DNA from 4 places in the Paenibacillus sp. FSL H8-0259 genome. Region 4 is predicted to be linked to each of the others. Evidence: predicted binding sites of a transcription regulator. Region 4 holds the regulator's gene; each other region holds the start of a gene.
The links. Region 4 encodes Rex, which represses fermentation and respiration genes when NADH is low (regulators of the CRP and FNR family bind a similar motif). Its sites were predicted from a motif close to TTGTGAAATATTTCACAA; they were not measured.

Region 1: a site for Rex is predicted at 2,523-2,540, ahead of NSU01_RS21775 (polymer-forming cytoskeletal protein). Genes of this name have one in related genera too.
Region 2: a site for Rex is predicted at 1,669-1,686, ahead of NSU01_RS33410 (formate/nitrite transporter family protein). Genes of this name have one in related genera too.
Region 3: a site for Rex is predicted at 2,011-2,028, ahead of adhE (bifunctional acetaldehyde-CoA/alcohol dehydrogenase). Genes of this name have one in related genera too.

Annotation. Positions count from the first base shown of each region.
Region 1 is NZ_CP150147.1:5,036,091-5,040,841, reverse strand. It holds gene NSU01_RS21795 (serine hydrolase) at 1-77, opposite strand, end outside; gene NSU01_RS21790 (anti sigma factor C-terminal domain-containing protein) at 231-1,223, opposite strand; gene NSU01_RS21785 (sigma-70 family RNA polymerase sigma factor) at 1,224-1,718, opposite strand; gene NSU01_RS21780 (GNAT family protein) at 1,883-2,473, shown strand; gene NSU01_RS21775 (polymer-forming cytoskeletal protein) at 2,622-3,182, shown strand; gene NSU01_RS21770 (hypothetical protein) at 3,352-4,038, shown strand; gene NSU01_RS21765 (ABC transporter ATP-binding protein) at 4,357-4,751, opposite strand, start outside.
Region 2 is NZ_CP150147.1:7,764,517-7,769,267, reverse strand. It holds gene NSU01_RS33415 (FAD-dependent oxidoreductase) at 182-1,546, shown strand; gene NSU01_RS33410 (formate/nitrite transporter family protein) at 1,787-2,614, shown strand; gene NSU01_RS33405 (MFS transporter) at 3,081-4,298, shown strand; gene NSU01_RS33400 (GNAT family N-acetyltransferase) at 4,360-4,751, shown strand, end outside.
Region 3 is NZ_CP150147.1:5,443,652-5,448,402, forward strand. It holds gene adhE (bifunctional acetaldehyde-CoA/alcohol dehydrogenase) at 1-1,935, opposite strand, end outside; gene NSU01_RS23670 (extracellular solute-binding protein) at 2,379-3,845, opposite strand; gene NSU01_RS23675 (carbohydrate ABC transporter permease) at 3,979-4,751, opposite strand, start outside.
Region 4 is NZ_CP150147.1:5,195,764-5,200,514, forward strand. It holds gene NSU01_RS22450 (aminoglycoside adenylyltransferase domain-containing protein) at 1-662, opposite strand, end outside; gene NSU01_RS22455 (DUF5590 domain-containing protein) at 974-1,495, opposite strand; gene NSU01_RS22460 (amidohydrolase) at 1,523-2,824, opposite strand; gene NSU01_RS22465 (redox-sensing transcriptional repressor Rex) at 2,811-3,464, opposite strand; gene dinG (ATP-dependent DNA helicase DinG) at 3,684-4,751, opposite strand, start outside.

The sequences.
Region 1 (4,751 bases), 160 kb from region 4:
CAGCTCCGCAGATTCAGCGGCTTTAGGGAGTCGGAAAGTGCTGACAGGTTCATAGTTGTGTCCTTTCGGTATGTCATCCGGGCAGCTCTTATATCATGCTGCCCATACTGCTGGCTTCCTTGCTTTATGGATTTGCAGTAATCTTTGGATGGATTGGCTTAATTATCTCAAGCTGTAGTGAAGAAGTCCAATTCAACCGTCCGGCTGGGAAGCTTCCTTGGAATGACAGCTTAATTAGGAAGTGTAATGGAATCAGAGACCACGCCGAAGGTAGAGGCTTTGATATAAGCCTGTTTCTGCAGAGCTTCCAGCTGTTTAGCGGTGCCGGTTACGACTACACCAATAATTGTGATATCATCCGGTTCCAGAATATTATTATCCCCGGCCAGGCTCTGATGAACCTGATCTGCTTCCCAGGTGAAGTTTTTGCCGTGCTTCCGCAGCTGTTCGACACTATTAATGAAGGAGTTTACACCGCCGTAGGGGGCAAACTGCTCTCCATGAAATCCGTAGATGATCATCGAATCAGCTGCGATGGTCTGGCGCGTTTCCTTCAGGTATTTTTTATAAGAGGGAGTATATGCATCCGTCCATAACCAGACAGGCTGCATCCCGGCAGGCAGAAGCTTCTGCGTCTTATCCAGCGTATAGGCCTGGTCAAAAGACAACGCCATCTCCACAAGTGTATCGTCTCCCAGCTGCTTCAGCTGGCTGATGCTGTCCTCATAGGAATCATAATCAATCTCCGGATGATAAAAGATCATTTCCCGGTCCCCGGTGGCAGAGTTGTAACGGTGTGTGGACGCTGCGCTCAGCTGTTCCGGGAGAGAAATCGCTCCAAATGCGCCATACCTGCCGGTCGAGTGGCCCAGCAGATTATAGGATTCCTCGATGGGCTGCCAGATATAAGGTTTATTTCCCAGCCATTTGTAAGTCTGATTGTAGGTCTCGCCTCCAAAGCTGTCTAATTTCACCGACTGGTTGCTGATGTGCACATTGGGTGCACTGATCTCATTTTTCCAGAGAATCTCAGACTGCACCTTGTCTCCCTGGTTCAGTCTCAAGTGGTAGAGGCCATACCAGATAACGGCGAGAATAACCGGGGTTACGATAACAATGATGCCAATGGTCTTCAGGGTGGAGCGGAGTCTGGCTTTTTTGATTATCTGCTGAGCCCCTTTCCCTCCGAAAATAAACGGGTCCTGTTCATGATTCTGTTCCATTTAATAGTCCTCCCCATAATGTTTGATGAATTGGTTTTTGGCGCGTGTAACATGAGTTTTGAGCGTGTTCTCATTCATACCGTACAGGGACGAGAGCTCCTTGTAAGTAAGGTTCAGCTCATATTTGAGAATCAGCAGCTCCTGATGCTGCTCAGAGAGCATAGACAGCGTGTCGCGGATATTCTGTGCGGTTTCCCGCCTCAGCAGCTGGATCTCCGGCAGATGGGTTAAAGAAAGAAGCTGGATATCGTCAACATCGACCGCCGGATGACGTTTGTCTTTTCGCTTGAGATCATAGAACTGATTGGTGGCGACACGGAACATCCAGCCCATGACTTGTTTCGGGCCGATACCATCCTGATAGGTTAAGTATTTATAACAGGTGTCCTGAACGATATCTTCAGCATCCTCGCGGGCGAGTCCGCGTTTCCTCAAATACCGGTATAGCAAAGTTCCGGCTTGCTGCAGAAAGTGATGAATGGTTTCTTTGGCCATGTCCTGCCCCCTTCCCCTATACAACGCTAAGTTCCGTGAAAAGTTTACAGCAGCCGTTACATTCAGTATTCCTTAATTATAAATGTTCACTACCAGCAACAGCTTCAGCAGTTCAGTTAATATAATATCAGTATGTAAAATATTAGCGGCAACGGAGGAAATCTATGTATCAGGAAAATGAATTGCAGATTCGGCCGATAGCTGAAGGGGATCTATTCAGACTGTGGGAGCTCTCACACAAAGAGGAAGCACCGGAGTGGAAGAAATGGGATGCACCTTACTACGAACACAAGCGGATTCCGTGGGAAGAGTATTATGGGAACAGAGCGGAGATTGTTGGATGCGGAAAAAATTGGGTAATAGAAGTAGAGGGCGGGGTTATTGGCGACGTCAGTTACTATTGGGAGCATGAGCCATCCCTTTGGCTGGAAATGGGTATTATCATCTATGATCCTGCCTATTGGAGCAGCGGTTACGGGACTAAAGCTCTCAGACTGTGGATCGGTCATCTGTTCAATGCGTATCCGCTGGTCCGTGTAGGCTATACCACATGGTCCGGGAATGAGCGGATGATCAGGACCGGGGTGAAATTAGGCATGACGATGGAAGCAAGACTCCGGAAATGCCGTTACTACGATGGGCAGTTCTACGATTCTATTCGAATGGGGCTGCTTAGAGAGGAGTGGGAGGCTTTAGAATTGAAAGGATCAGCCGCTGGAGCCGCTGAGGGTTCGCGAACAAAATTAGACAAATAAGCATGAAATACCTGCATTTTGCACGATATGAAACAATTAAAATGTTTCTTTGTGAAAAAAGACACAATATTGTGAAAACTATCACGTTGTTATCATAAAAATTTTAATATATAATAAAGTTAATTAAAAGAAACAGGGGGAATTAAAAATGAAATTATTCAAAGTTCTAGTAGTAGCAGGGGTATCAGCAGCATTGTTGTCGGGTTGTGGATCGAATAATAATAACGCAGCTAATAATGCAGGTGCAGCAGCAACAACAGCTCCAGCCACAGAGCAGACTGATGCAAAAAGCACAGCTTCGATTGTTAACCAGGCAGATGCCTTCACTGCTGCTGTAAGCGAAAGCGGCAACTGGATTGTAGCAATCCTGAACGATCTGACCGTTGACAAAGATGTTGTTGTAGCCGGTGAATTCCATGACAAAGGCGATGCATCTGCAGCGATCTACCGTAAGCTTGCCCTGTATGCACAAGATGCAGATCACAAGGTTACAGCTACCTACACACTGACAGCACCTAAAGTAACTGTACAGAGCGAGAACTTCCGCGTTCAAGGCGGTACAATCAAAGGTGACGTATATGTAGAAGCTAACGGATTCAACCTGTACAAAGATGCTACTATCGACGGTAACCTCTACTATGCAAGTGAAGATGTGAAGGCTACTGCTGTGATCGAAGGCAAAGTAACCGGAGCAAATGAAGTTAAATAATTCAAACCTAATATAGCAGTTACAATATTAGAATGGATTGCAAACAGCCTGTAGACAGGCCCTTTGGGGCTTGCTCTACGGGCTTTTTTGTATTCTGCGCTGAAATATTCTATAGTATTATGGAAGGTATTGTAAGCGCAAACACATGGGACAGGGGATGCAATTATTCATGAAGAATAGCCGGAGATTGGGAATGGCTGCCGGAGTGATTCTAGCTTCCGTAGCCGTACTCTATTTACTTTTGTATATGTATGAAAGACCGGGCGGATGGTCTGACCAGCGGATGTCCCGCTCACTCGGAATGGACCAGACCCTCCAGATTCCACTTGGCAAAAGTCCGGAAGAAGCTGTCCGGCTGTTCCGCGCCTCTGACACGATGACTGTAATTCATCAGGAGCCTGCAGCCAGAGGGGAGCTGGTATTTCTTACCCGGCCGGGGCAGCAAGGCAGCAGTAATCTTCAAGTAGAGTATGTCCGCAAAACCTGGCTCGGATGGAAGTGGGTATGGGGAGGCGGCTACGGAATGGGCGGAGGTCCGGAGAGCTCTGCAATAAATTATATGTGTTTTCCTGAACTGGAGCATATTTCGACTCCATTTCCCATGGTGATCGGAGATGTTCTGAACCCGTCCATTCAGCATATTACAGTCGAGCAGAAGGAGGCAGGAACGGATACATCCGAAGCAAAGCTGATTAAAGTCGGATCAGACCGGACGATTTGGTTCGCTTTTCAGCCGGTTACGGCGGGTGTCCCGTTTGAGATTGAAGGGTTTGATGAGGACGGGGAAGTGGCCGCTTCCAAAATCATAACAGACGCCAGAGACAGCGGGGCGATTCCGCTAGGTGGTTCAAAATAAAAAGTGCAGGGGCTTCGCATAACCTTCAATGGCGGGAGTGTTGCACGAAATACAACAATTCCCTTGTAATATCAGCCCTAATCGCAAATTGTTGTACACAATGCAGCATTCCTCCGTGAACAAGCCGTTAATTGGGAGAATTCCTGCATTTCATACAACAATCTTCCCGAGTATCCGGGTATCTAAGTATCAAAGTTGCAAAACGTACAACATTTCTATTTGAGTCTGAAAAGAGACGAAGACTCCGGCCGCCGTGGTGACACGGACCTTCGGGGTCTTCGTCTGTAATTGTGATTTGTTTTCCCGGGAGAACTGATGTTATGCCGGTAATACTGAAGTAAGGGATTTCGCATAGGATGCGGATTCCAATTCTTCAACCGGTGCTGTTCTAAACTGTAAATGATACAGCTCCGCATAGAGCCCATCCTGTTCAATGAGCGCATCATGTGTGCCTTCTTCAACAATTCTTCCATGATCCAGAACAATGATCCGCGAAGCCTCCCTTACCGTTGAGAGCCTGTGGGCAATCACGAGGGTGGTCCGGTCTTTCATCAACAGATCAAGCGATTGCTGAACCAGCCGTTCGGACTCGTTGTCGAGTGCTGAAGTAGCTTCATCCAGCAGCAGGAGCGGGGCATTACGCAGAAAAGCTCTGGCGATGGCGAGGCGCTGCCGTTGACCGCCTGATAAAGTAGAGCCGTGTTCACCGATCA
Region 2 (4,751 bases), 2.6 Mb from region 4:
AAAACTAATGCAAGAAGAAAAGAAATTCGTGCAGATAATTAAAAATTGAAATTGTGAACAATGTGAGAAAATTCACAAAAGTGCTTGTAATGTGATAAATATCACAATATAATCAGTGTATAAAGTGAAATTAATCACAACTACAGAGAAACAGGCTTGTAAATTGGAGGAGGAAGAAATCATGAAAGTAGCAGTCATTGGATGTACACACGCCGGAACCGCCGCAATTGTTAATACCGCACAGCTGTACCCGGATGCCCAGATTACGGTTTACGAGCGCAACGATAACATATCGTTCTTGTCTTGCGGCATTGCGCTTTACGTAGGGGGAGTCGTCAAGGACCCGCAGGGATTGTTCTATTCTTCCCCGGAACAGCTTGCAGCACTGGGTGTGCAAACGAAGATGCGCCATGAAGTGACGAATGTGGATACCGCCCGCAAAACATTGAAGGCCCACAACCTCGCTACAGGTGAAGAATTTGAAGATACGTACGACAAGCTGATTATGACAACAGGCTCATGGCCGATTGTGCCTAAGCTGGAAGGTATAGAGCTGGAGGGGATTCTGCTCTCGAAGAATTATAATCACTCCAACACCATTATTGAACAAGCGCAGAAGGTGAAAAGAATTACAGTAGTCGGAGCCGGATATATCGGCGTTGAGCTGGTTGAAGCTTTTCAGATGAACGGCAAGGAAGTTACCCTGATCGACGGGGAAGACCGCATTCTGAGTAAATATCTCGATGAAGAATTCACGGCTCCGATTCAACAATCACTTGAAGAGCATGGCATCAAGCTTGCGCTTGGTGAGAAAGTCGCAGCATTCGCCGGAGAGAACGGCAAAGTGACCAAGGTCATTACAAGCAAGGGAGAGCATGAAACCGATCTGGTCATTCTCTGCATCGGCTTCCGTCCGAATACAGAGCTGCTCAAGGGTCAAGTCGATATGCTTCCGAACGGTGCGATTATGGTCAACGATTACATGCAGACCAGCCTGCCGGATGTATATGCCGCTGGTGACAGCTGTGCGATTCATTACAACCCGACCGGTAAACATGCCTATATTCCGCTCGCCACGAACGCTGTACGCATGGGGACACTGGTAGCCCGCAATCTGGTCTCGAATACGATTCCTTATATGGGTACGCAGGGAACATCAGGCATCAAGATTTATGAAGACAATATTGCCGGAACCGGACTTACCGAGGATGCCGCCAAAGCCGAAGGTATGGATGCTGAAAGTGTTATGCTGATTGACAACTACCGTCCGGAGTTTATGCCGACATTCGAGCAGGTTCAGGTAAAAGTCGTATTCGAACGTGCGACCCGCCGCATTCTTGGGGCACAGATTATGTCCAAGATGGATCTGACGCAGTCGATCAATACCGTATCGGTTTGTATTCAGAATAAAATGACCGTGGACCAGCTGGCCTTCATTGATTTCTTCTTCCAGCCGCACTACAACAAGCCTTGGAACTTCCTGAACACTGCAGGACTTCAGGCACTGCCCAAGACAGTTGCCGTTAAAGAACCAGTGCATGTCTAATCACGCCTGATTTCGCCGGGGCCCGTTAAGGGCTCCTTTTTTTTATGGTTTTAACTATTAATTCCGGGTCCGAATGAGAAAAATATTCCGCCGCCTAACCTTTTATGGTAAATTTGACATGTCAGTGAAAACTTTCACTTAGGTTTTCTGAGAGTGATTTTTATCACGTTAATGTGATTGTGATCACGTTACAATGGCATAAAGGAACAAATTTTAAGTAATTAGAAGGGGATAGGAATCATGGCTTATAACAAACCGCAGGGGATCGCCGAAGTAACGGTAGAGAACGGAGTCAAGAAAGCGCACAATCCGCTCAGCACTGTACTTATTCTTGGTTTCCTGGGAGGAGCGTTTATCGCGCTCGGATTTTTGCTGGATATTCGTGTCATTGCCGGTGCGCCTGCCGAGTGGGGGTCCATCGCTAACTTCATCGGAGCTGCGGTATTCCCGGTAGGGCTGATACTGGTGCTGCTTGCCGGAGGCGAGCTGCTGACAGGCAACATGATGGCGGTGCCGCTTGCTTTTATTGCGAAGAAGATTTCGTTCTGGGAAGTGATTAAGAACCTGGTGCTGATTACACTCAGCAACCTGGCAGGAGCCTTGTTCGTTGCTTATTTCTTCGGTCATGTCGTTGGCCTTACATCGGACGGGGTGTATCTGGAGAAGCTGGTGAGTATGGCTGAGCACAAGATTGATGCGACCTTCCTGCAGGCCTTTATCTCCGGGATCGGCTGTAACTGGCTCGTGGCGCTGGCAGTGTGGCTCTCCTATGGAGCAGATAATTTCAGCGGCAAAATCCTCGGTATCTGGTTCCCGACAATGGCGTTTGTAGCCATCGGCTTCCAGCACGTTGTAGCTAACATGTTCCTTATCCCTGCTGCCATCTTCGAAGGACATTTCACGTGGGCGCAGTATTTCGCCAACTTTGCCCCGGTATGGCTGGGCAATCTTACGGGCGGCGCGATCTTCGTCGCAGCGGCTTACTGGATGGCTTACCTGCGTAAGGAGCCGGCAGCTGTAACGGCTGTTGAAGGAATCTCCGCTGCAGGTGTGAAGAAACACGCTTAATTCAAAATCCGCCGGTAATGACCGGCATGTTCAATAGTTTGGCCCCAGCACTTCCTGGCTTCTCGGCACCCTGTTTTTGGGAATCGCAGAGAGAAAGGGAGTGTTTTTTGTTAGCCCGGCTCTGCCTGGAATAACTTCAGGGCAAAACAAAATTCGCCGTGCATATCCGACTCGGGGGAACGAAATCGGATTCACGGCGAATAAATAGGGAGTGTTTCATATGCACTATTACCCTGGCCTGCGGGGAACGAATCAGGTCATTTCCACCTATTTTCTTTACGTGCAGAAGCTGCAGTTATAGAATATAAATAGCACGGCAGGCGGGAAGTGATTGGGAATTTCGCAGCAGTGAATTCAATGATGCTATGCGATAAAGCGTTAACGCGAGAACTTGCCCGTCATCCTGTTTTCAGATGATACTGGATGGATTAATGACACCTATGTTACAGGGGATGAAAGACAAGTTATGAGATTTTTGCAGGCCTATCCGAAGGAAGTCAAAGTGTTCTTGATTGCCAGTCTCATTAATGCAACCGGCAGTGCGCTGATGTGGCCGCTGGTTACGATGTATGTATTTGATGAGCTGGGACGCAGTATGAAAGATGCGGGAATTGTTCTGCTGGTTCAATCCCTCGGGGGGATTGCCGGGCAATTGCTGGGCGGATCTTTGTATCACAAGGTAGGGGTAAACCGCCTGATTGTCGGAGCACTGGCTATGAACGCGCTGACCCTGTTTGCTCTTCCTTGGGCAAGCGGCAGCTGGAGTATATTCATTATAGTTATGGGCCTGATGGGGTTGTTCAACTCTCTGTCTCTACCGGCTATTCAGGCCTTTATCGGCTTCCGGTTCGCGGAGCAGCGCGGAGAGCTGTTCAATATCGTCTATGTCTCGAACAATATCGGGGTAGCACTGGGTACCGCACTGAGCGGATTCCTGGGCAATTATATGCTGAGCTTTGTGCTGAACGGTGTGACTTCGGCGGTGTTTGCCGGATTCTTCTTTGTTTATCTGCGCAGGGTGGGGACAGCACCGTCGCCGTCCCATGAGACAATACAGAAGAAACACCCGCAGGGGGAAGCGTCAGGCTGGAAGCTGCTGGGGCATACGCGGATTTATCTGTACATGGCTATTGGTTCGATGTTTCTGCTGATCGGCAATTCGATCTGGAATACCGGAGTATCGCCGTTTATTATTTCAGAAGGCTGGTCGAAGCAGTTATACGGCTTCCTCTGGACGCTGAACGGCGTACTTATCTTTGCCGCGCAGCCGCTGGTCAGTCTGATCAAACGCTGGTTCGCAGGGACTTCTACTGCGCAGATGACAGCAAGCGCCGTATTCTATCTGGGCGGGTATGCGGTTATACTGTTCATGCCGAGCTACCCGGGCATGCTGCTGGCGATGGTGCTGGCTACACTGGGTGAGATGCTGATCTCTCCGGCCATGCCATCCTTCATCTCGGAGCATGCCCAGCGCAGTGCGCCCTTCTATCTCGGGCTTAGCGGCGGTATCGGCGCGGTCGGCCGGGTTATCGGCCCGTATCTGATGGGGATTCAATTCGACAGAGGCGGCCTTGCGCCGACAGGCTGGCTGGCCTGCGGGATGGCGGTTCTGTCCGTGGGATTCTTCGCGGTCCATGCCTACGTTAACCGCGGGAGCGTGAAGCTCCGGGGTAATGCTGCATAAACGGCTGCGCTGTAACTAATCCTTTTATTATCTGCTTAGCAAGGCAAGGGGTGTAGAAGCTATGCAACAACTAAACAGGGATTCGGCTTTCACCATCCGTCCCTCTGAAATCAGGGATGCCCGTGAGCTGATCATTCTCGATAATATGATCTGGACAGAGGAGACAACACCCGGTCCGCTGATGTGGCGCTCCCGGGAGGATTATCTGCTGCATGCACCGCCCGGCTCCCAGCTTGTAGCCTTGCAGGACGGGGAGCTATGCGGGTATGTCGGCTTCGGCTGTCCCAGCGGAATGGAGAGCAACCGCCATGTATGCGAGGTTAATATTGCCGTACATCCGCGCTTCCAGCGCCTGGGTGTAGGCAGCCGGCTGATCGCGGAGATCAAGCGCCATGCTGCAGAGAATGGAATCCGTAAGCTGCGCCTGCGTGTGCTCTCCTGCAATACACCGGC
Region 3 (4,751 bases), 250 kb from region 4:
ATCAATAATAGCTACGTCTGGAGTCAGCTCATAATCAGCAAGCGGATACTTAGTATTATTGCCAGTTGTCTTGTCTGTGATAACTGCGAACGAAGTTACTTCAGAACCTGTACCGGAAGTTGTTGGAATCGCAACGAATTTCGCTTTGTTGCCGAGCTTAGGGAATTTGTATACCCGTTTGCGGATATCCATGAACTTCTGTTTCAAGCCGTTAAAGTCTGCATCCGGGTGTTCATAGAACAACCACATTCCTTTTGCAGCATCCATTGGGGAACCGCCGCCGAGTGCGATGATGCAGTCCGGCTGGAATCTGTTCATCATTGCAGCGCCTTTTTCTACAGTAGTTGTCGATGGATCCGGTTCAACTTCCGAGAACACTTCGATCGCTACCGGAGTCTGGCGTTGACGCAGGTAATGCTCAACTCTTTCCACATAGCCCAGTTTAACCATCATAGGGTCAGTAATAATAGCTACGCGAGTGATATCAGGCATTTTGGCCAGGTACTGTGTGGATCCCTTTTCGAAGTAAATCTTGTCAGGTACTTTAAACCATTGCATATTCACGGTACGACGGTTCACCCTTTTCACGTTGATCAGATTGATTGCAGTCACGTTTTGCGATACAGAGTTGCGTCCATAAGATCCGCAGCCCAGTGTCAATGAAGGGATATTAGTATTGTAAATATCGCCGATTGCGCCGTGTGTGGATGGCGAGTTGACGAGAATACGTCCGGTTTGCAGACGGTTGGAGAACTTCATGATTACTTCTTCGTTGTTCGAGTGGATAGCCGAGCTGTGGCCCATGCCGCCAAATTCAACGATTTCAGCTGCGCGTTCGATACCCTGGTCTGCGTTCTTCACTTTGTAGCAAGCCAGAACCGGGCTCAGCTTCTCAGCGGACAACGGATATTTGGTACCTACGCCTTCAAGTTCAGCTACCAGGATCTTCGTGCCGGCAGGAACCTGAATTCCGCACATTTCAGCGATCTTCACAGCGGATTGGCCGACGATAGCCGGGTTAACCGCACATTTTTCTACATTCATTGCGCCGCTTGTCAGCTTGGCAGCTTCTTCTTTATTTACAAAGTAGCAGCCGTTCGCAATCATTTTCTTCTTCACTTGGTCAAAAATCGCTTCTTCAATGATAACCGCTTGCTCGGAAGCACAGATCATACCATTATCGAATGTTTTGGAAAGGATAATGTCTGTCACTGCCTGATCAATGTCAGCACTCTTCTCAATGAAAGCAGGAACGTTACCAGGACCTACGCCGAGTGCCGGTTTGCCGCAGCTGTAAGCCGCTTTAACCATTGCCGATCCGCCGGTTGCCAGAATCAGTGCAACGTCAGGATTGTTCATCAGTGCGTTTGTTTTGTCCATGGTCGGAAGTTCGATCCATTGGATGAAGTTCTCAGGAGCGCCAGCCTTCACACCTGCATCATGTAGAATTTTGGCTGCTGCCGCACTACACTCTTGCGCTGAAGGGTGGAATCCGAATATAATAGGGTTACGTGTCTTAGCGGAAATCAAAGCTTTAAACATCGTGGTGGATGTTGGGTTGGTTACCGGTGTGATACCCATAATGATTCCGACAGGCTCAGCAATCTTCTGGAAGTTGTCATAAACGTTATCCTCAATAACACCTACTGTCTTGTCGTACTTAATTCCGTGCCAGATATATTCAGTTGAGAAGATGTTCTTCGTAATTTTGTCTTCATAGACACCGCGTCCTGTTTCTTCAACGGCCAGCTTAGCCAGGTACATATGTTTGTCGAGTCCGGCCAACGCCATTGCATGAACGATTGTGTTAGTTTGCTCTTGATCCAGTCCCATGAACGCTTCATGAGCTTTCTTTGCTTTATCCACCAAAGTCTGAATATATTCTTCAGCGGTGGTTTGTTTCACTTGGGCGGCGACTTCGTTTTTAACTGCCATCTCCCTCGTCCTCCTGTCAATTTTTAGGTTGTTTTTCTCTACACATTTATCTTATCATATCCTTTTCACCTTGTATAGTGAAATCTTTCACAAAGTATAAAGTTTTTTTTGATTTGTTTTCAAAGCGCTTTCATTCGATCATATTCTAGTCTATTTTCCATTTGTTGTGTGATAATTCATTTATATTTGTCCGATTTGCGAACGCCCGCCCTCTAGCCTCCCCTGCTTTTCTTGAATCCAGCTCTTCAGCCTTGTTTTTCCCCCAGAATAATGGTGCTATCTGATGTTCTTCCTAATCTTCGTCAACTCTACTCTCCTGCCGCATTCTCTTACATAGAAGTATAAATATAAATCAGAGCAAGCAAAAAGGCAGGAGACCAGGTCTCCTGCCTTAGCGTTATAAATCCTCTATCAAGCATCGTAACCACTCATTCAGCAAGTGACTATTCCACTTTGATAGTATCGAAGAATTTCTCTTGAACAGTTTTGGCGGCAGCGTCGAGCTGGGCTTTGGAATCTGTACCATCCTTAGAGAACAGCTCCTGGATTACATTGGACATGGTTGCATAGTAATCCTGAGTATTGTATTGCGCTTCAGGCTTACCATCCAGCAGCGCCATAATTTCAGGGCTGTATTGATAAACGATGTCGTACTTGTCATAGACAGCTTTGGTCTTCTTGCCGAAGTCGGAATCAGCAGCATAGTAATCAAGGAGCGGCGGGATGTAGTATTTGCCGTCCGTTTTGCGCTGGCTGATAATCGCGTCAAGAGCTTCAAGGCCTTTGTCAGAGAAGTAATCGAAAGTAATATAGCGGAAGGCCATTTCCTGCTCGTCTTTGCTGGCGTTCGGATTGATAACCAGATAGTCACCGCCGAGTACGCCGGTATGCTTGCCGCCTTTTTCAGCAGCTGGCATCGGGTAAGTAAGAACATCTTCAGGCTTGAGTCCGCCCTGGTTTAGCGCCTGCTCAATAACACCGTCAGATCCGGCCATTACCATAGCAGTACGTCCCTGCTGGAACGCGCCTACAGCATCGCCCCAGCCAAGCGCCCAGTCCTGAGGAACAGCTTTGGCTTCCCATCTCAGCTTCTTATAGAAATCCAGCGCCTTCACACCGGCATCCGAATTGAATGTAGCCACAACCTTGCCGCCTTCAATCTTCTGGATTTCACCGCCTGCTTCGAACAGGAAGTTGGTCCAGTTCCAGCCTGCTTCGTTGCCTTTACCCATTGGAGCAATACCGGAGATCCCCTTCTTGGTATCCGCTACCCCTTTGGCGGTATTCAGCATATCATCCCAGGTCCAGTCCATTGGAGGGACGGCTACACCTTTTTCATCCAGCATCTTTTTATTAATCATCGTTGTAGTGACATAACCCTTTTGCGTTACGCCATACACTTTGCCGTCAATAATGAACTGGTTCTGCAGGACAGGGTTAATCTGATCCTTGAATTCATAGTTGTTCCACAGATCCGTAACATCAGCGACCCAGCCCTTCTCGACCAGGAATTTCGCTTCAGTTGCATAGGTGTTGAAGAAGGTAGGAGCTTCATTCGCTGCCATCTTCACCCCGATTTCGCTTACATTGTACTGCCAGTCATCCTTGACAATCTCTACATTCGGATAGACCTCCTGGAACCGCTTGATCTTGTCATCCTCCTGTGCTCTTACCTCGGTAAGGTCAGGGGTAGGATAGTGAATTTTGATCGTTACTTTTCTCTGGGTGATATCATCTACCGGTGCCTCTGTCGGAGCAGCGGTCTCCTCTGCTGCATTAGTAGCTGCTGGTGCAGGCGTCGCCTCTCCTCCATTTGCCGCCGGTTTGTTCCCGTTATTATTGCCGCCGCAAGCGGACAATAACGATCCCGTCACCAGGAGACATGCTAATACGCTGGAAAATTTACGCATTGAAACTCCCCTTTTCAATTCATAATTAGCTTACAAATTCATCATAAAAGAGAAACCGTTTACAAACGAGGTGTATTTATATTCCTTTCATGTGCAGGTTTACGATCCGTATCCTCCTGCAGCATAATTTTGATCACCCTTTGACAGCCGACAGGGAAACGCCGCGCATAATGAACTTCTGGAAAACAAGGAAGACCAGGATCGGCGGTAAAGACACAAGGAACAGAATGGCAAATTTGATGTTCGTATTCAGTGCTTTTACATTAATAACGTATTTATAGATCGCTGTGGCGAGTGTGTACTTATCCTCACTGTGCATGACTAGCGAAGGCCAGAACCAGTCATTCCAGGCTGTGGAGAAGATAAAGATTGCCAGTGTCGCAAAAATCGGAATCGACAGCGGAACGGCAATGGTGAAGAAGCTTCTCGGCTCCGAGGCCCCGTCAATCCGTGCGGCTTCAAGAATCTCCGGATGAATCCCGTCGAAGAAGTTCTTAAGCAGCAGGAAGAAGAAGGTATTCGCACCAGCCGGCAGCCAGAAAGCAGCATACTGGTTCAGCAGCCCGAGTTCCTTGAGATTGACAAAGTTCGGGATCATATAGCTTGTGGCCGGAATAAACAGCGTCATCAGGAAGAAGAAATAGAAGGCCTTGCGGTAAGGCACATTCATCCGCGAGATGCTGAAGGAAGCCAGGCCCAGTACAACCAGGGTAGCTACCATGTTCCCGACAAAGATGTACAGCGTGTTCCGCAGGAACATCGGCAGATTGATATAATCCAGTGCATCCTTAAGGTTGCTGAAATGCCACTTCTGCGGGAAAAAATGCGGCGGGAATGAGTTAACCTCAACATTGGACTTAAGTCCGTTGAACATGGTCATCAAAATAGGATATAGCATGCTAAAAA
Region 4 (4,751 bases):
TCAAGGCAGTGCTTCAGCAGCCCGTGATAGCTGGACGGCAAATGCTGCAGGCCCCACTCCCCGCCTTCCTTTTTGGAAGACACAACTTCTTCCCGCACAAAATACAGCACACGGCACAAATTCAGTGTGTAGTACACTGGAGAATCTATGATTTGCTGAGCAGCATCTCCGATATCACCAAGGATAGAATCGAGGTAGTATTGGCGGTCTACCGGCAGAAACGCTTCGCGGATAGGCTCGCCGTACAGAATAAATCCCCGCTGATAGACTACGGCAAATTGAGCCGCAAGATCCCTGTCCTCAAACCCGCCACACAGATAATGCTCATCATTTCTGTACCGGTCCAGATGAAAGTCCGAGAAGTGAAACTCAAAGGGCGTCGGATGCACAAAGTTCTTCAAATATTTCTTCAATACAATAGTTAGCTCAACCCCGCGCCGGTTCGGCAGACTGTCGTGATAAGCTATCACTTTCTTGGCCAGTTTCCGGCTGACCTCTACAGGCAGCTTGTCGTGTACGACAATCAGCAGATCAATATCACTTTTATCCGGATGAAAACAGCCCATGGCCAGCGAACCGTGCAGATAAATCCCGGACAAATTTGCCCCCAGCTCCTCTTTGAACAACGTTACCGCCTGATCTAAATAGGCTAGAATTTCCAAATTTATGATCCTCCTGAATGTCAATTATGTATGAAGCAGATGCCGGGAATGAATACTTCCGATATGACAATCCGGTATGCATCATCGTATATACTGATTAATGCTATCCAGCTGTCATGCCATCGAAATGGATTCATCTATTCCTCCCCTATTATTAAGCCATAGCTCCAAGTAGGCCACAAGTCCAAGAATAGTTATTGATTGTTCTCTCCCTTGAAGAACCTTTTAAATTACGGCTTATATTAATATAAAAAGCGGGAGAACAGTTCAACTGTCCTCCCGCTCCTGCTGTAGACCATTCTTGCTGCCGCTTACCGGTTGGGCAGGCTGTACCCTTCACCGATGGCACTGCCGTCTGTGAAGCGATAGAAGCTGTAATAGAACCTGCCGTCCTTTTTGTAGAACAGCTGCCAGGCATATTCTCCGTTATACACTCCCGGCAGCAGCCGCTTAATCGTAATACCCGGAAGCTGGGCAGCTATAATATCACGGATTTGCGCCTCAGAAGTCCCTTTGCTGAGCTCCTCCGCGTATAAATCGTTGGCGCCTCCGGCTGGCTGGCCTTCCTTGGTAAAACGGACCCAAACCATCAGCTCGGTTCCTGCATCATTTTTTCCGGTAAGCACCCAGTATATCGCATTTTCATCCCAGACGGATTTCTGTGCTTTGGTTACCTCAGTTAAGCCGGCCCGCGCTCTGGCAATCTCTTTGGCTTCACTCCGCTCGTTCCACTGATCCTTCATAATGTAGGCATAAAACTGGCTTAGTCCGAACAGAAGGAGCAGAACCAGGGAAATCCCCAGCGGAAGCCATTTTCTCCTCTTCTTCAACATGCAGCTTCCTTTCCCTTTAAACCTGTATTACCGTTTAAGCAGTCCCTCGAACGTTTCCTGCGCTTTGCGGCGGATAGCTTCTTCATCTAGTGTCAGACATTGTCCGTGCTTCACAACCTGTTTGCCGTTCACCCAGACATGCTCCACATCCTTGGCACTGGCTGAATATACCGCATGGGACAAAAGATCGGTATGCGGCAGCAAGTGCGGCTGATCAATATCAATCGCAATGAAGTCGGCTTTCATCCCTGCTGCAAGCCGGCCTACCTGGTTCAGGAAAATAGACTGTGCACCATATTCGGTCGCCATCAGCAGCGCCTCTGGAGCCGGTACTGCTGTAGGATCACCGCTTACACCTTTGTGGATCAGCGCGGCCAGCCGCATTTCTTCGAACATATCCAGGTTGTTGTTGCTTGCCGCACCGTCCGTACCCAGGGAGACCTTAACTCCTGCTCTAAGAAGCTCAGGAACACGGGCTACTCCGCTGGCCAGCTTCAGATTGCTGCCGGGATTGTGGGATACACCAACATTGTGGCGGGCCAGAATCTCAATCTCTTCATCGTTCAGATGAACACCATGGGCGATCAGGGACGGCCGGGTGAACATTCCCAGCTTCTCCAGATGAGCGACCGGACGCAGGCCGTAATCGGCCACATTCTGCTCCACTTCATGACGCGTTTCGGACATATGCGTGTGCATCGGCAGATCAAGATCATGAGCCGCCTGGACAAACTTCATGAAAAACTCCGGAGGACAGGTGTAAGGCGCATGCGGCGAGAGCATTGCAGTAATTCTGCCGTCAGCCTTGCCATGCCAGTTCCGGGCAAAAGCAATCGCCTCCGCGAGCTTGTGATTCTGCACCTCTTCCGGACAAAGGCCAATAACACCGCGCATAAGTACAGCACGGATGCCTGACTGCTCGGTAACCTCAGCAACCCGGTCCATATGGTCATACATATCGAGGAAGGTCGTAGTGCCGCCCTTCAGCATCTCAAGAACGGACAAAGAGGTTCCCCAGTACACATCATCACCGGTGAATTTCTCTTCCATCGGCCACATTTTTTCCTGCAGCCAAGCCTGCAGTACCATATCATCGCCGTAGCCGCGCAGCAGTGACATCGCCGCATGGCCGTGGGTGTTGACGAGACCCGGCATGAACAGCAGCCGGCTGCCGTCAATAACCTCGGCATCCTCTTCAATTACAGGCTTATCTTCACCTATGTAAGTAATAAGATCATTTTCGATGGTCATATAACCGCTCAGCACCGGCTCTTCGCTGCCAGGCACCAGAAAACGCCCGTTTTTAATAATGGTTTTATTGCTGCTCATCTTCAGCTTCGTCCTTTCCGTCATGCAAATAATAAGCCAGACTCTGCAGATCCGTAGTGAAATCGGCGGCATGAATCCGGATATTGGCCGGAGTCTTCAGAATGACAGGCGCAAAATTCAGGATCGCCTCAATGCCCGAATCCACCAGAATGTCAGCAACGTTCTGTGCTTCACTGTCCGGAACGGTAATAATCCCGATGCGGATGCCCTGTGCACGGATGGTATCCCCCAGCTCACTCATCGGCTGAACAGTCAACGAGTTGATCTGCTGGCCTACCTTAGGCTCATAAGCATCAAATACAGCTGTAATCTTCATCGTATCCTTCAAGTAAGCATTGTAATTCGACAAGGCGTGGCCAAGATTACCTGCACCTACCAGAGCTACATTAATCTGCTGGTCCAGCTTGAGAATATGCCTGATCTTCTCAATCAGATAAGAGACATCATAACCAATGCCTTTTCTGCCGAAATCACCAAAATAAGCCAGGTCCTTGCGGATCTGGGCGGGGTTGAGATCAAGCTTCTGTCCCAGCTCCTGAGAAGAAACTGTTGAGATTTCACGTTTTTGGAGATCGTTCAGGAAACGCAGGTACACTGGGAGTCTGCGAACGACGGCCTCCGATATTTTATCCGATTTCATGTTTTCTCCTCCTAAAAGTTTTGATAGCATATGCTGCTTGATTCAACTTCGCAAAACTCGCTTCGTAAGCATTCACTTAGGTTTGATAGCATATGCTGCTTGATAAGCCGGTTATAGGAACCATGCTCCGGGTACTACTGCCCGTTTGGGCAGCAGCAGTGGAGCACGGGACTTCAGAACAATAATTACTTATACATAATATCAACCGGAGACGGATTATTAAACCCCGCCTTCTTCAAGCCATTCTGCAATCCGCGGAACGATCTGATCCGTCAGCATATGCTCCATCTTGGGACCGGGCAGCGAATACAGGAAATACTTCCCATAATAAGATTCGATTACCCTGGTATCATATACAATAACGATTCCGCGGTCCTGCGCGGTGCGGACCAGCCGCCCGAAGCCTTGCTTGAAGCGGATTACGGCCTGCGGGACGGACAGCTTCATGAACGGATTCTTCTTCTGTGCCTGGAGCAGCTCCGACTTCGCTTCAGCCAGCGGATGATTAGGCGGCTGGAACGGAAGTCTGACAATGGCCAGACAGGTCAAAGCTTCACCGGGAATGTCTACACCTTCCCAGAAGCTGCTCGTACCCAGCAAGACTGACGCTGTACTGTCCTGGAACCGCCGGATCAGCTTGCTCCGACTGCCGCCTTCTACGCCTTGTCCAAGCACCGCGATATCCTGCGAAGCCAGGGCCTCCTTCAGCGGATCATAGACCTGGCGCAGCATCTTGTAGGAGGTGAAGAGCACCAGCATCCGCCCGCGGGTAGCCACGGCAGTTTCTGCCAGAGAATGGACCAGTGTATCCACAAAGCGGGCATCCCCTATGCTTCCCTTGACACTCGGGAAATCACGGGGAATGACAAGCAGTGCCTGCTCACGGTATTTGAACGGCGACGGAAGCAGGGCTGTCATCAGACGGCCCTGCTCTGCAGCCTCACCAAGACCGAGATTATCTATCATGAACTGGAATGACTTATCCACAGACAAGGTGGCCGAGGTCAGGATGATACTCTTCTTCTTGTCGAAGAACAGCTCCCTGAGCTGGGTGCTCACATCCACCGGAACGGCATACATCTGCAGCGATTTGCCGCGGTAATTGCCGCTCCCCTCCAGCCAGTAGACGATATTCTCGTCATTCAGTCCCATAAAGAAACGGATCTGCTCCCGGATGGAGGCCAGGTCCTTGAACAACCCGCCGATATCCGTCACAAGACTGTCCGAAGAGGACTGGCTGTCCGTATCACGCATCTCACTGAGCATTTTATCACCCTTGCGGATGAT